DNA from 3 places in the Chryseobacterium sp. MA9 genome. Region 3 is predicted to be linked to each of the others. Evidence: riboswitches for the same ligand, from Rfam matches in the RefSeq annotation. Region 3 holds a riboswitch; each other region holds the start of a gene.

Region 1 (4,282 bases), 150 kb from region 3:
CTCCATTGAAAGCCCGTTGCCCATGCTCATCCTTTAAAAATATCGAACAAAGTCTTTTGCTGATATTCTGAGCTACTTCATCAAGATTTCTTTTATCTCCACTACCCGTTGGAAGTTCTACTTTAAGACTGTTTCCATAATAATAATGAAAGCGCTGAAGGCTTTCCACAATCAGGAAATTGATAGGAAACCAAATAGGTCCGCGCCAGTTGCTGTTTCCGCCAAACATTCGGCTGTCACTTTCTGCAGGAGTATAATAAACCATATTTTCATTACCATGCACGGAGAAAACAAAAGGATTTTCTTCATATACTTTAGACATGGCACGGATTCCGTAAGAACTTAGAAACTCATTTTCATCAAGCATTCTGGTCAGAACCTTTGTCAGTCTGTTTTTGCGGAGGATGCTCATCAGGTGTTTTCTTCCATGGCCTTCCTCGTCCCAGTGAGAAACAAGTTTAGTAAGCTCCGGTTTATTTTTTAAAATCCATTCCATTCTGCTTCTGAAATTCGGCATCTTTTCCAATAGACGATGGTCCACTATCTCAACAGCAAATAATGGGATCAAACCTACAATACTTCTTAATCTCAAAGAAACACTGTCTCCGTTTCCAAGCTGTAATACATCATAAAAGAAACCGTCTTCTTCATTCCACAGGCCTTTCGTTCCTTCACCCAGGTTTTCCATAGCTTCAGCGATATAAAGATAATGTTCAAAAAACTTGATCGCCATATCTTCATACACCTGATAATACTGGGCAAGTTCCATAGCAATTCGCATCATATTCAATGCATACATGGCCATCCAGCTTGTTCCGTCTGCCTGTTCGAGGTGCTGACCGTCTTTAAGTTCTATATTCCGGTCAAAAGCTCCAATATTATCGAGACCAAGGAAACCGCCTCCGAAAATATTTTTACCGTTTTTATCCTTTCGGTTCACCCACCACGTAAAATTCAGCAGCAGCTTCTGGAATACCTTTTCTAAAAATAATAAATCCGGCTTTCCGTTATTTTTTTCATCAATTTTAAAAACACGGAAACATGACCATGCATGTACAGGCGGATTCACGTCACTCATATTCCATTCATAGGCAGGAAGCTGTCCGTTGGGATGCATGTACCATTCTTTGGTAAGCAATAAAAGCTGTCCCTTGGCAAATTCTGCATCTATGATAGAAAAAGGTACACAGTGAAATGCCAGATCCCAGGTAGCATACCATGGATATTCCCATTTATCAGGCATGGAAATAATATCCTTGTTGTGAAGGTGGTTCCATTCCGTATTTCGTACATATTCATTGAAATTTCTCGGAGCTTCAAAGTTAGGATCACCTTTCAGCCATTTTCCAATATTGTAATGATAGAATTGCTTATTCCAGAGAAGCCCGGCAAAAGCCTGTCTCTGAACATTTCTCTCATCCTCATTGACGGTATCATTCTGAATATCGTTATAAAATTCTTCAGCTTCCGCTTGTCGCGTATTGAAAATAGTATCAAAATTTTCAAAAGGTTCATCTGTTTCATCAGGACATAATCTGAATTCAAAAATTTTAGATTCTCCTGCTTCTACAATTTCATCAATCAGAAAAGAAGCTTTTGTACCCTTTTTTTCAGGGTTTACAGTGTTTCCTTGACGAATAATGAAATTATTGATGCCATCTTTGAAATACATATTCTCCGTTTTAGGAGTTCCGTAAAGTCTGGATGTATTTGTTTCATTGTCACAAAATATGCTTTGTGCATTTGAGTTTCGGGAATAGATTTTTTTGATAGAAATACTGTCATGTCCAATGTTAATACTTCCGTCATGAGAAGCATTCAGTTCTCCTTTATAAGTATTGTATCCCCATTTCCAGTTGTTTCTGAACCAGGCAGTAGGAGCCACTACAATGGGAGCATCATGCTGGCTTCGGTTACAGACAGTTACTCTGGCCAGAATATCATTGTGATCAGCTTTACAGTATTCAATGAAAATATCAAAATATTCATCGTTATCAAAAATTCCGGTATCGAAAATCTCATATTCCGGCTCCTTTTTACTCCGTCTTCCGTTTTCAGTAAGAAGTTCATCATAAGGAAACTCATTGATTGGGTATTTATACACCATTTTCATATAGCTATGAGTAGGTGTATTATCCAGATAATAAAATATTTCTTTGATGTCTTCACCATGATTTCCCTGTGGGTTGCTCAATCCGAAGAACCGTTCTTTTATCATTTTATCTTTCCTGTTCCAAAATGAAAAAGCAAAACAGAACAACTGTTTTACATCAGAAATTCCAGCTATGCCTTCCTCTCCCCAGCGGTAAGCATAGCTTTCGGCGTTATTATGATTGGTAAAATCCCAGGCATTCCCGTTTGAGCTGTAATCTTCACGTACATTTCCCCACTGTCGGTTGCTTACATAAGGTCCCCAGTTTTTCCATTTGGAATCTTGTAATCTTTCTTTTTCGGCGGTCATATCTCATCATTTTTCCATACGAAGTTAGTTTTTTTGAAAAATAATTCCAATTTTTTTCATCTGAACAATTATTAATATGGTTTTGAAATACTTGTATTTAAGGGCTTTTTTAAATATTAAAATAATTTTTTTTTGAAATTAAAAGAAAAGAACTACCTTTGCACCATTCGTTCATTCAAATATTGAAAATGTTATCAAGAAAGGTTGAGGGATTAGACCCTATGAAACCTTAGCAACCCTTTGCGCAAGCAGAGAAGGTGCTACGTTCTACCAAAGTATTTTGGACAGATAACTTACTGAAGTTCTTTTCAGCCATTTCCTGTGGCATTTTCAATTGTATTTGTATTAAAATATAATAGAATTGAAAACAGAACTAAACTATATAAATCTTTCGTATCAAACCAATTCCCAAAAGGAATACCATATCCCGTTAAGCTATCAGCTTTTTGGGAAAGATCTGTTTACAGCACCCATTATTTTAATCAATCATGCACTTACCGGAAACTCAGATGTATCCGGAGAAAAAGGTTGGTGGAAACAATTGGTAGGAGAAAAGCAGATTGTTGATACTGATCAATATACAGTTCTGTGTTTCAACATACCCGGAAACGGTTATAACGATTTTTTAATTGAAGACTATGAAGATTTCACGCCTTCGGATATTGCTGCGATATTTCTGAAAGGACTTGAAGCTTTACATATCAAAAACCTATATGCCATTATTGGAGGCTCTCTGGGAGGAGGGATTGCCTGGGAAATGCTTGCCAAGCAGCCGGACCTCGCAGAAATATTTATTCCCATAGCTTGTGATTATAGAACACACGACTGGCTTCATGCACAATGCCTGGTTCAGAAATTTTTATTGAATGATAAAGAGGAACCATTACAGAAAGCAAGAATTCATGCTATGCTTTGTTACAGAACGCCACAGTCGCTCAATGACAGATTTCAAAACCAATATAATCAGGAAAAACAACGCCTGGAATCAGAAGACTGGTTGATTTATCATGGTAACGCACTAAACGAAAGGTTTAGTTTAAAAGCTTACAGGCTGATGAATCATCTCTTGATGAATATAAATGCTGATGAAACAGCACTGGAGAACATACAGGCACGAATGCACATGATCTCTGTAGATACAGACTTATTCTTTCCGGCTTCTGAAATCCGAATGTGTTTTGAAAACTTAAAAGAGAAAAATAAGGATGTTTCTTATCACGAGATCCAATCTATACACGGGCATGATGCCTTCCTAATGGAATATCAACAATTAAATAATATCATTAAAAACATTTTATAGAAGTAATGAAAAATGCTAACGAAATAAAATTTTTGAAGAACAGATCAATCATCAAATTTGAAGGAGAAGATTTCCTGGGAGAAATCGGAATTGACGGACGAATTTTTAAAGCGCTTACTTTAGCGCGCATCAGTGTAGGAGTAATTTCCCAGCAAGCCGTAGAGAACGGAATTTCTATCCTGGTTCAGGAAAATGATGCAGAAAAAGCAGTAGCATGTCTTATTGATGAATTTGAAGCAGAAAGAAAATCAGGAAAAGTTTCCCAGATTTACAGTATCAATAATGTTTCTGTTATCGGTTTTGTAGCAGAAGATTTCAATAAAGTCTTTGCTGAACTGGCAAGAAACAATGTTTTCCCATTGCTTTTGAATCAGGTGGCAGGAGAAAACAGAGTCAACATCGTAGTAACTTCTTCACAGGATGAAAAAACAAAAAACATCATAGAATCTGAAATTTTCAAAAAGCCAAAGACCGTTCATCTGGCGATCATCGGACACGGAAATGTAGGAAAAACCCTGATA
Region 2 (4,282 bases), 630 kb from region 3:
ACTGTCATTTCTGAAAATTCCTTTGGTTACAATTCCGGAACCAGAGGTCGAAATATCGGCATAAGAGTTATTAAAATACTGCTGTTGAAGAGAGGGTGCTCTGAATCCCGTTCCTACAGCTGCTCTTACTGCATAATTTTCTACGAACTCATATCGTATGGCCAGCTTTCCATTCAAGGTATTTCCAAAATCTGAATAATTTTCAAATCTTGCAGCGGCATCTATATTCAGTTTTTTATCTAAATCATAAGATACATCGCCATATACTGCGGTGGAGTGCCTGTCTTTCTTCAATGCATTGTTTGGAGAAAACCCGATAAAGGACTGAGATCCTCCTGCTCCAAGTACTGTTGATCCTTCAGTAGCAACGTTTCCATTGATGTCATATTGGGTATAAGAAGCTTCATCACCGGCTTTAATCTGGTATTGTTCAAATCTGAATTCTCCACCAAATGCGATATTGAAACGGTTTATATTTTTGGAAACATCAAGATTAATGGCATTTTGAAGGAAGCTATGCGCTCCTGCGTAAAAACGTGTTGGTGATTTTGCCCCGAGAGAAGCATTGTTGGTATTACTCACATTATAATTGAATGTATTGCTTCCGAATGTATTGCTTAGATCCAATAGCCAATCGTTAACATTATATTTTGCACCTACAGCATAAGAAACATCATACACCTGAGACCCAAGAGCTGCCTGAAATCCGTTTGGGTAAATGGATGCAACTACATTGGATGTTTCGCTAGGCAGTCTTCTGAAACCAAATCCTTTTCCTTCTTTGATACTGAAACCTCCGAAAGAATACACTTTAAAATTATCATTAAAAGGGTATTCTGAATTGAAAAACAGCTGTCCCTGTCTGATTTGAGCATCTCCGATCTGAAAATTGAAATCATCGCGAGCCAATCCCCGCTCCTTAATCTTCGCATCATCTGCAGCTCTTGCTGCTTCCGGATCATCTGCAAATGCATAAGCAAAATTATTTCCAAAAATATCAAGATCGTGATTTTGAGTTCTTGTGGTTTTTCCTCTGTGGCTTAACTGTAATGAAAGATTGAGATATCCGTTGTTCTTTCCTAATGAAGTTCCGTAGTTGGCTCCTGCCTGATAGGTATCTCCATCATTTCTCCCAGTCAATCCATACGTAAGACTTGCTGAAGCTCCTGCATTTTTTTTAAGAATAATATTGATCACTCCCGCAATGGCATCAGAACCGTATTGTGCTGCTGCACCGTCTCTTAAGACTTCTATTCTATCAATAGCAATGACAGGAATTGTACTCAGATCTGTTCCTACAGAGCCATTTCCTACTGTATTCTGATAATTGACTAAAGAAGTAGTGTGTCTTCTTTTTCCATTCAGCAATACAAGAACCTGATCAGGTCCCATTCCTCTTAAGGTTACGGGATCAATATGTTCGGTACCATCAGAAGCTGACTGTCTCACTGCATTAAACGATGGGATAACATAATTCAGAAGATCCTGAGCAGTCATTTGTGGAGAACTCCTTTGGATTTTGTCTATATTGATAACATCTACAGGAACCGGTGTTTCCAGTTTGGTTCTTTTGACATTACGGTTTCCAACGATGATAATATCTTCGATTTGTTTTCCTTTTTCCTCATTCTCCTGAGCAGCAACCAAAATTGCTCCAAGCAATAATACAGCTGTACTTAATTTTTTCATTTTTGTTCTTGCCAATTAATAATAACAGTCTGACGGATCTTTCCGCAGATATACAAGACTTCAAGAAATGGAATTCATATAAGAATATTGACTTCACTTATCTCCCCCCTCAGGGTTGGAATTAGCACCTTTACACTTCTCGAATCGTGCAGGTTGCTAAGGTTTCTTTGGGCCAAATCCCTCCACCTTTCTTGATAAATCTACTGCAAAAGTAGACTATTTTTTTAAATATACAAAAAAGGCAAATCTGCTATACTGCAAATCTGCCTTTTCGTTTACTTTACAATCATCTTTTGAATTGCAGTTCCTGTTTCCGATTTCAGCTGCACCAGATAAGTTCCTGCCGGATAAGTGATCTTCATTTCATAGGTACCGTTTTCTTTATTCAGTTTAAATGAATCCAGCCTTTTGCCAGTCATATCAAAAATCAAAATTTCTCCGTTTTTTGCTTTGTTAAAAATTAATTTAGCAATTCTGTTTTGAACCGGATTATCTGCAATCTGAAGAGATAGTTTATTTACTGTCTTTATATCTGCTGTTGACAGCGCACCTGCATAATTTCCGAAGATTCTGAATTCTCCCGGCTGTAAAGTTATCGGGGCCGTGGTAGAAACTACATTCGAAATAGTGTCATCCATCAGATTCTGCCATTGCCCTGTGTAAGGAAAGAAAGGAACAACGTTTTGTACAGATGTAGCGTAATTGGCCAATACTACCACATTTTTTATTCCGGTTGTAATAGCCGGATCATAAAGATAAATTCTTGTGATCAATCCATCCGGATCATTAGTCAGATTATTGGATTCTATACTGTACGTTTTAGTTTTAAAAATCTGATGGGTATTTCTGATTGTGATTATTTTAGCCCATATATCATATACTGCTTTTCTGTTTACGTTGGAATCATATCCCAAGGTAAATGCAACAGGTTTTTCATCGGTTCTGCACCCATTATTGATGGTGCCGTCAGCACATCTGTTGATACTGAACTCATAGCCTAATTCACCGAACTGCCAGATCATTTTCGGACCAGGAATGGTAAAGAAGGTCGCTCCGAAGGTTTTCATTCTTTCAAGAGCTGTATTAAGGTTTTTAACATCATAACTTCCGTTAGCAGCACCGTAGGCAAGGTTTTTAAACATCAGTCTTTCTTCATCATGGCTTTCTCCGTACCCTACAGCACGCATATTGGTAAAACCATGAAGACTATGGTTCATTCTGTCGTAATTACTGTTGTCTTTATATCCCATGGTATTCTGGTTATAGGGATCAGTTTGTTTATTCCAAAGCATTACTCCTTTTCCTTCTGCTACTCTGTAGTTTGCCCATTGCTGTTCTTCTGCATCCGTTCCCAGATGTTCAAAGATCATATAAGAATTCGGATCAATGGCCCATTGTCTGTCTGCATAATGCTTCATGATGTCCACTCTGTCCTGTTGGTAGGCATTGGTGCATGCTTCGTCATTTTCGGAACAGCTTTGGGTAAATCCTTTTGTTAAATCCCAACGGAATCCGTCTATTCGATATTCTGTCAGCCACTGCTGAAGACATCTTTCAACGTAATATTGAGTTGAAAGACTTGTATGATTAAAATCGTTAAACACATTGTATGAGTGTTTCGGAACCTGATTGAAATAAGGATTGTTTGCTGCAACATTTCCATAACCGTCACCATCTGGATCTATATTCCAAAGTCTTACTAAAGGAGAGCGCCCTGTAGCGTGATTAAATGCTACATCCAGAATCACTGCAATTCCGTTCTGGTGGCAGATATCTACAAATTCTTTGAATTTTTCAGGGGTTCCGTACGCTTTGTCTAATGCATAATGAAACGAAGTATTGTATCCCCATGAAAGATTCCCGTCAAATTCCATGATAGGAAGCAATTCTATAGCATTGATTTTTAGATTCTTTAAATAAGAAATTTTATTGATCAGGGACTGCCAGTTCTTTTCCTGTGTGAAATCTCTTAATAATAACTCATATACAACGAGATCTTCTTTCGCTGGTCTCTGAAAATTGGTAACCTGCCAATTATATGCCGCCTGCCCTGTTTTAAACGTTGAAACTTCAAACCCTTGTCCAGCTGGGAATACAGGTAAGTTCGGATATGTGGAGGCAGAAATCCACGGATCATCATAAGAAGATAAGATCTGTGGCGAATAAGGATCTGCCACCTTTCTCAGATCATTTGTTCTGTACTGGAAAGTATAGAGTTGCTGAGGAGTCAGGCCAATCAATTCTATCCAGTACAGATCAGGATTTGTGGTATCTTTTTTCATTAAATAGGTATCATTCACCACCCAGTTATTGAAACTTCCGATGACATGAACAAAACTTTTTCCCGGAGCATATAAAGCAAGTCCAACCTTGGTTTGATCTGTAGGATGATAATTAATTCCTTGTTTTATCCAGTTGGGTATTGCTTCAGAAATTACATTTCTGGGAACCTGTAAAATGAATGTCGCAGTTTTAGAATTAGCTCCTTCTGTAGCAATAAGTTCCATACTGGCATCCTGAGTAACTGTATAACTGTAAGAATAGGATTGTGATGGAGTTGTTGTAGAGTTAACCACAGTTCCGTTTGCTTTTA
Region 3 (4,282 bases):
CGGAATACAGAAATCTTGAAGATGTTGACGTCCAGTTATTCGTTGTTGTACTCAATCCCGGAACATCTGTATTAGGGTTTTCCGGAGTCCATCTGTTCAGCATTTCCGCACTCCATGCACGTCCTCCCGCACTTCCGTTATGCATGATGGAGGTATAGTCGGTATCCAAAATCTTCCCTCCGATTTTGAATGTCAGTAATCCTGAAAAATCGAAATTCTTGTAATTGATACTTGTACTGATTCCTCCTGTCAGCTTAGGCAATGCAGAACCTTGCAACAACTTTGTTGCTTTGGAATATTCTGAAGTAGTTCCTTCCACTGAGTTTCCGCTGGCATCTGTAGAAACCGTTTTCCACAATGGTTTTCCATTGCTTGGATCTACCCCAGCCCATTCCGGAATAAAGAAATCATATACGGAACCTCCTACTGTTAATAACTTAGTTCCTACCACAAGAGAACCTCCAGGTAATTTGGTTACTTTATTGTTTAAAGTGCTCAGGTTAACATCCACATTCCATTGGAAATCATCATTCTTAACTGGCGTTGTAAATAGTGAAAATTCAAATCCTGTATTCTGAATGGTTCCGATATTGGCAGGGTAATCACTGATTCCCAATGATGGAGCAACCGGCATATTAAACAGAAGGTCCTGGCTTTTTCTTTTGAAGTATTCGATATTTCCTTTAATTCTGTTATTCAGAATGGCAAATTCCAATCCTACATTTAAATTAAGGTTGGTCTCCCACTTTACATTATTGGTAGATGTTTTTTCAAGCGTTGTTCCCGGTTCTCCACCAAGACTGATAAATCTGTACAACTCCTGATACGCATAATAAAGCGGCTGGCCGTTGGGTCTAAGTAATTTGTCATTCCCTTGGCCTCCGTAGCTGGCGCGTAATGTCAATTGATTGAAAACATTCAAACTTTTAACAAATTCCTCGTTTGAAATCTTCCACGAACCTCCTACTGACCAGAATCTTCCCCATCTGTTGTCCTTTGCAAATCTCGAAGAACTGTCTGCTCTTCCTGATGCAGATAAGAAGTAAGTATTGTTATAATCATACTCTACTTTCCCAAGGAAACTTAATAGACTTAATTTATTACTGTTCCCACTGAAACTTCCCAATAAAGAAGCAGCATCAGGTTCATAATAATAAGGCAGAGAAAACTGGCTTCTTGTTCCGGAAATAGTCTGATAGTCATATTTATAGAATTCATGCCCTGCTAAAGCATTTACATGATGTTTTCCAAATTTCTTATCATAAGTAAGAATATTACTGGTGGTGTAAGAAAGTGTTCTGGTATTTGTTTTCGTTACCGAACCTCCAATCTCCGCACCTTGTCCCAGCAATGGATTTGAATAATAATGTCCATTATAATTCACTAAATCAACAGAAAAACTTGTCTTGAATTTCAGTTCCGGTAAGAAAATAAATTCCATGAATCCTTTTCCGGAGAAATTATCTTCTTTATTTTCATTTTTGTCTAATGGCAGTGTTGCTGCGGCATTCTGATTCTGTAGTGCATTGGTAGGTCTGTACTTTCCAAAATCATAAATCGGGTTTCCGTCTGCATCCAAAATATAAGTTCCATCTTCATTTCTTTCATAATAAGGATAGAAGGAAGGAATAAATCTTGCTGCGTTGATGATGTTGCTCGCCTTAGAATCTGAAGAAGTAGGAGCTTGCTGAATACTGTTTGTATAATTTAAGTTTACCCCAACATTCAGCCATTTTTTCACTTCAGAGTTGATCTTTAATCGCGTATTGTATCTTTTATATCCTGATTCAATAGCCATCCCTTTATCATCCAGGTAACCTAATGAAAAGAAATAATTACTCTTTTCACTTCCGCCACTGATATCAAGATCTACCTGATTTCTTGAAGCAACTCTCTGCAAAATATCTCTCCAGTCATCATTCCAAAGTGCTGATGCACCAGGTAATAATTTTCCATCTGTTCCTACTGGTTTTGGATAAGCAGTTCCATATGGGTTAATTCCAAGTGTAGAAACAAGATTGTCTGTTGCCATCTGAGCAGCCTGTTGTGAAGAAACTTTTCCGGATTGATATCCGTTTCTCAATGCTTCCCAATATAACTGAAAGTATTGGTCTGTATTTACCTGTTCATAATCTTTTACGGCTCTTCCAGAAAATCCCTGGCTTATATTAAAATTAACTTTTGCTTCCCCTTTTTTACCTGATTTTGTGGTAATAATGATAATCCCATTTGCTCCTCTTGATCCATACAAAGCACTTGCTGTAGCATCTTTCAGAACACTGATAGATTCAATATCACTTGGACTGATAGAGTTCAGATTTCCGTCAAAAGGGATTCCGTCTACTACATATAAAGGATCACTGGAAGCACTTATTGAACCAATCCCTCTGATTCGGATGGTAGAAACAGCACCTGGCTGCCCTGATGCACTTGTCGTTTGAATCCCTGCAACCTGTCCTTCCAATGCTTTGGTAATATTGGTTACAGGTCTGTTATTAATCTTATCACTTGAAATTGTAGCTACAGAACCAGTATAGCTGTTTCTTTTAGCTTTTCCGTAAGCTACAACTACTACTTCATCAATCTCTTTTTCATGAAGGCTATCTTTTTTCGGCTTGGAATTCTGTGCACTTACGCTGGTCACACCCAGAAAAAATGCAGCAACCGGAGGTATCCAAGCTTTAGAAGTGAATAAATTATTGCTAATCATAATCAATTTTGTTTATCATATATTAAAATTTTTCCCTTTGCAGAAAAATTAGCAAAGGGCATCGATAAATACGATAAACCAAATGCTTATTTTTCCTAAAAAGGCTGAACGTAACACCTTGCCCCATGGGTAGGTTGTCAAGATTTCATTGGGTCAGTTCCCTCCATCTTTCTTTATAAGCCGATCGAAATATGTTTGCAAAGCTAAAAACTTTTAGTCCACAAAACAAGTAGACTTATAAATTTTTCATGATAATTTTTCAAAAATTAACATAAGTTTTTAATAAAAGCCACTACTATAAGGAGTTGTAACCATTATCATTTTAACAAACATGACAAATATCATTATTAATAATACAATTGAACGAACGTTAATCTGTGCGGAAATTTTTGATCATTTAATTAAAAAAAGTTTTTAATTTTATAGTATGAAAGTTTTAATAATAAACGGGCCCAACCTCAATCTGTTAGGCACTAGAGAACCTGAAATCTATGGGAATGTTTCTATGGAAAGCTATTTGGAAATTTTAAAATCCGAGTTTCAATCTCATGAATTAAAATATTATCAGTCGAATATTGAAGGAGAACTCATTAACAGACTTCAGGAAGATGACTTTGATGCCGTAGTGATTAATCCGGGAGCTTTCACCCATTATTCTTATGCCATTGCTGATTGTTTAAAAAACATCAGAAAACCAAAAGTAGAAGTTCACATCAGTAATATTTATAAAAGAGAGGAATTCAGGCAGAAGTCGGTAACAGCGGCTAATACTGATGCTGTTTTATCTGGCTTTGGAATGGATGGGTATAGATTGGCTATATTAAGCTTGAAGTAATTTATATTTTTTACTTTTCCTACAGATCGCAAAGATTTTCACAGATAATTATGGGTAGTAAAAGAATAATTTATGAAAATAAAGGATAAGATTTACTGTAAATGTATTGGGGTATATTCCGGACAATTAACGAAAAGAAAATCTTATATTATTGAAGAAATAAATACTGAAAATGTAAGGGTTCAGAATGATGAAGGAAGACTGAAATGGTATTCACAATTTTATTTTAGCTTATACAATCAACCGGAAATAATTTCTATTAACATAGATGATACAATAGAAAATATTGAATCTGATGCAATAGAAGTAACTATTATGTTTTCCAACAAAGCAAAATATTGGATGACTTTCACTACTCCAAAGTATTTAGATAAAATATTGAACGAAGAGCCTTACTTTTCTTCAAAACATTTTATGATCATAAAACATCTAACAGAAGAATCAATAAAATCAACAGTCCTAAAACTGGATGAACAGAACGAATTGATTGAAAGCTGTAAAAAATATGAATAAAAAAGCCTCATCATTGATGAGGCTTTTTGTATATGTTGGTTGGTAACTATTAGATAGTCTGTTCCTGCAATTGAGGTCCTGAAGCCACTAATTTCTTACCTTCTTCAGTATCACAATACTGCTCAAAGTTTTTGATATATCTTGATGCAAGATCTTTTGCTTTTTCTTCCCATTCTGAAGCATTTTCATATGTATCTCTAGGATCTAAAATACCTGCAGAAACG

Evidence for each region. Region 3 has a riboswitch for S-adenosylmethionine ahead of KIK00_RS17235 (TonB-dependent receptor). Riboswitches for the same ligand answer to the same signal wherever they lie in the genome.
Region 1: linked by a shared signal. The riboswitch ahead of KIK00_RS17990 (alpha/beta fold hydrolase) and the one ahead of KIK00_RS17235 (TonB-dependent receptor) in region 3 are both predicted to bind S-adenosylmethionine.
Region 2: linked by a shared signal. The riboswitch ahead of KIK00_RS14315 (TonB-dependent siderophore receptor) and the one ahead of KIK00_RS17235 (TonB-dependent receptor) in region 3 are both predicted to bind S-adenosylmethionine.

Annotation. Positions count from the first base shown of each region.
Region 1 covers NZ_CP075170.1:3,935,277-3,939,558, forward strand. The annotation lists gene KIK00_RS17985 (glucosidase) at 1-2,461, opposite strand, end outside; SAM riboswitch class I at 2,650-2,756, shown strand; gene KIK00_RS17990 (alpha/beta fold hydrolase) at 2,823-3,761, shown strand; gene KIK00_RS17995 (ACT domain-containing protein) at 3,767-4,282, shown strand, end outside.
Region 2 covers NZ_CP075170.1:3,154,932-3,159,213, forward strand. The annotation lists gene KIK00_RS14315 (TonB-dependent siderophore receptor) at 1-1,689, opposite strand, end outside; SAM riboswitch class I at 1,784-1,890, opposite strand; gene KIK00_RS14320 (alpha-amylase family glycosyl hydrolase) at 1,965-4,282, opposite strand, start outside.
Region 3 covers NZ_CP075170.1:3,781,699-3,785,980, reverse strand. The annotation lists gene KIK00_RS17235 (TonB-dependent receptor) at 1-2,710, opposite strand, end outside; SAM riboswitch class I at 2,794-2,892, opposite strand; gene KIK00_RS17230 (type II 3-dehydroquinate dehydratase) at 3,138-3,545, shown strand; gene KIK00_RS17225 (hypothetical protein) at 3,618-4,058, shown strand; gene pckA (phosphoenolpyruvate carboxykinase (ATP)) at 4,108-4,282, opposite strand, start outside.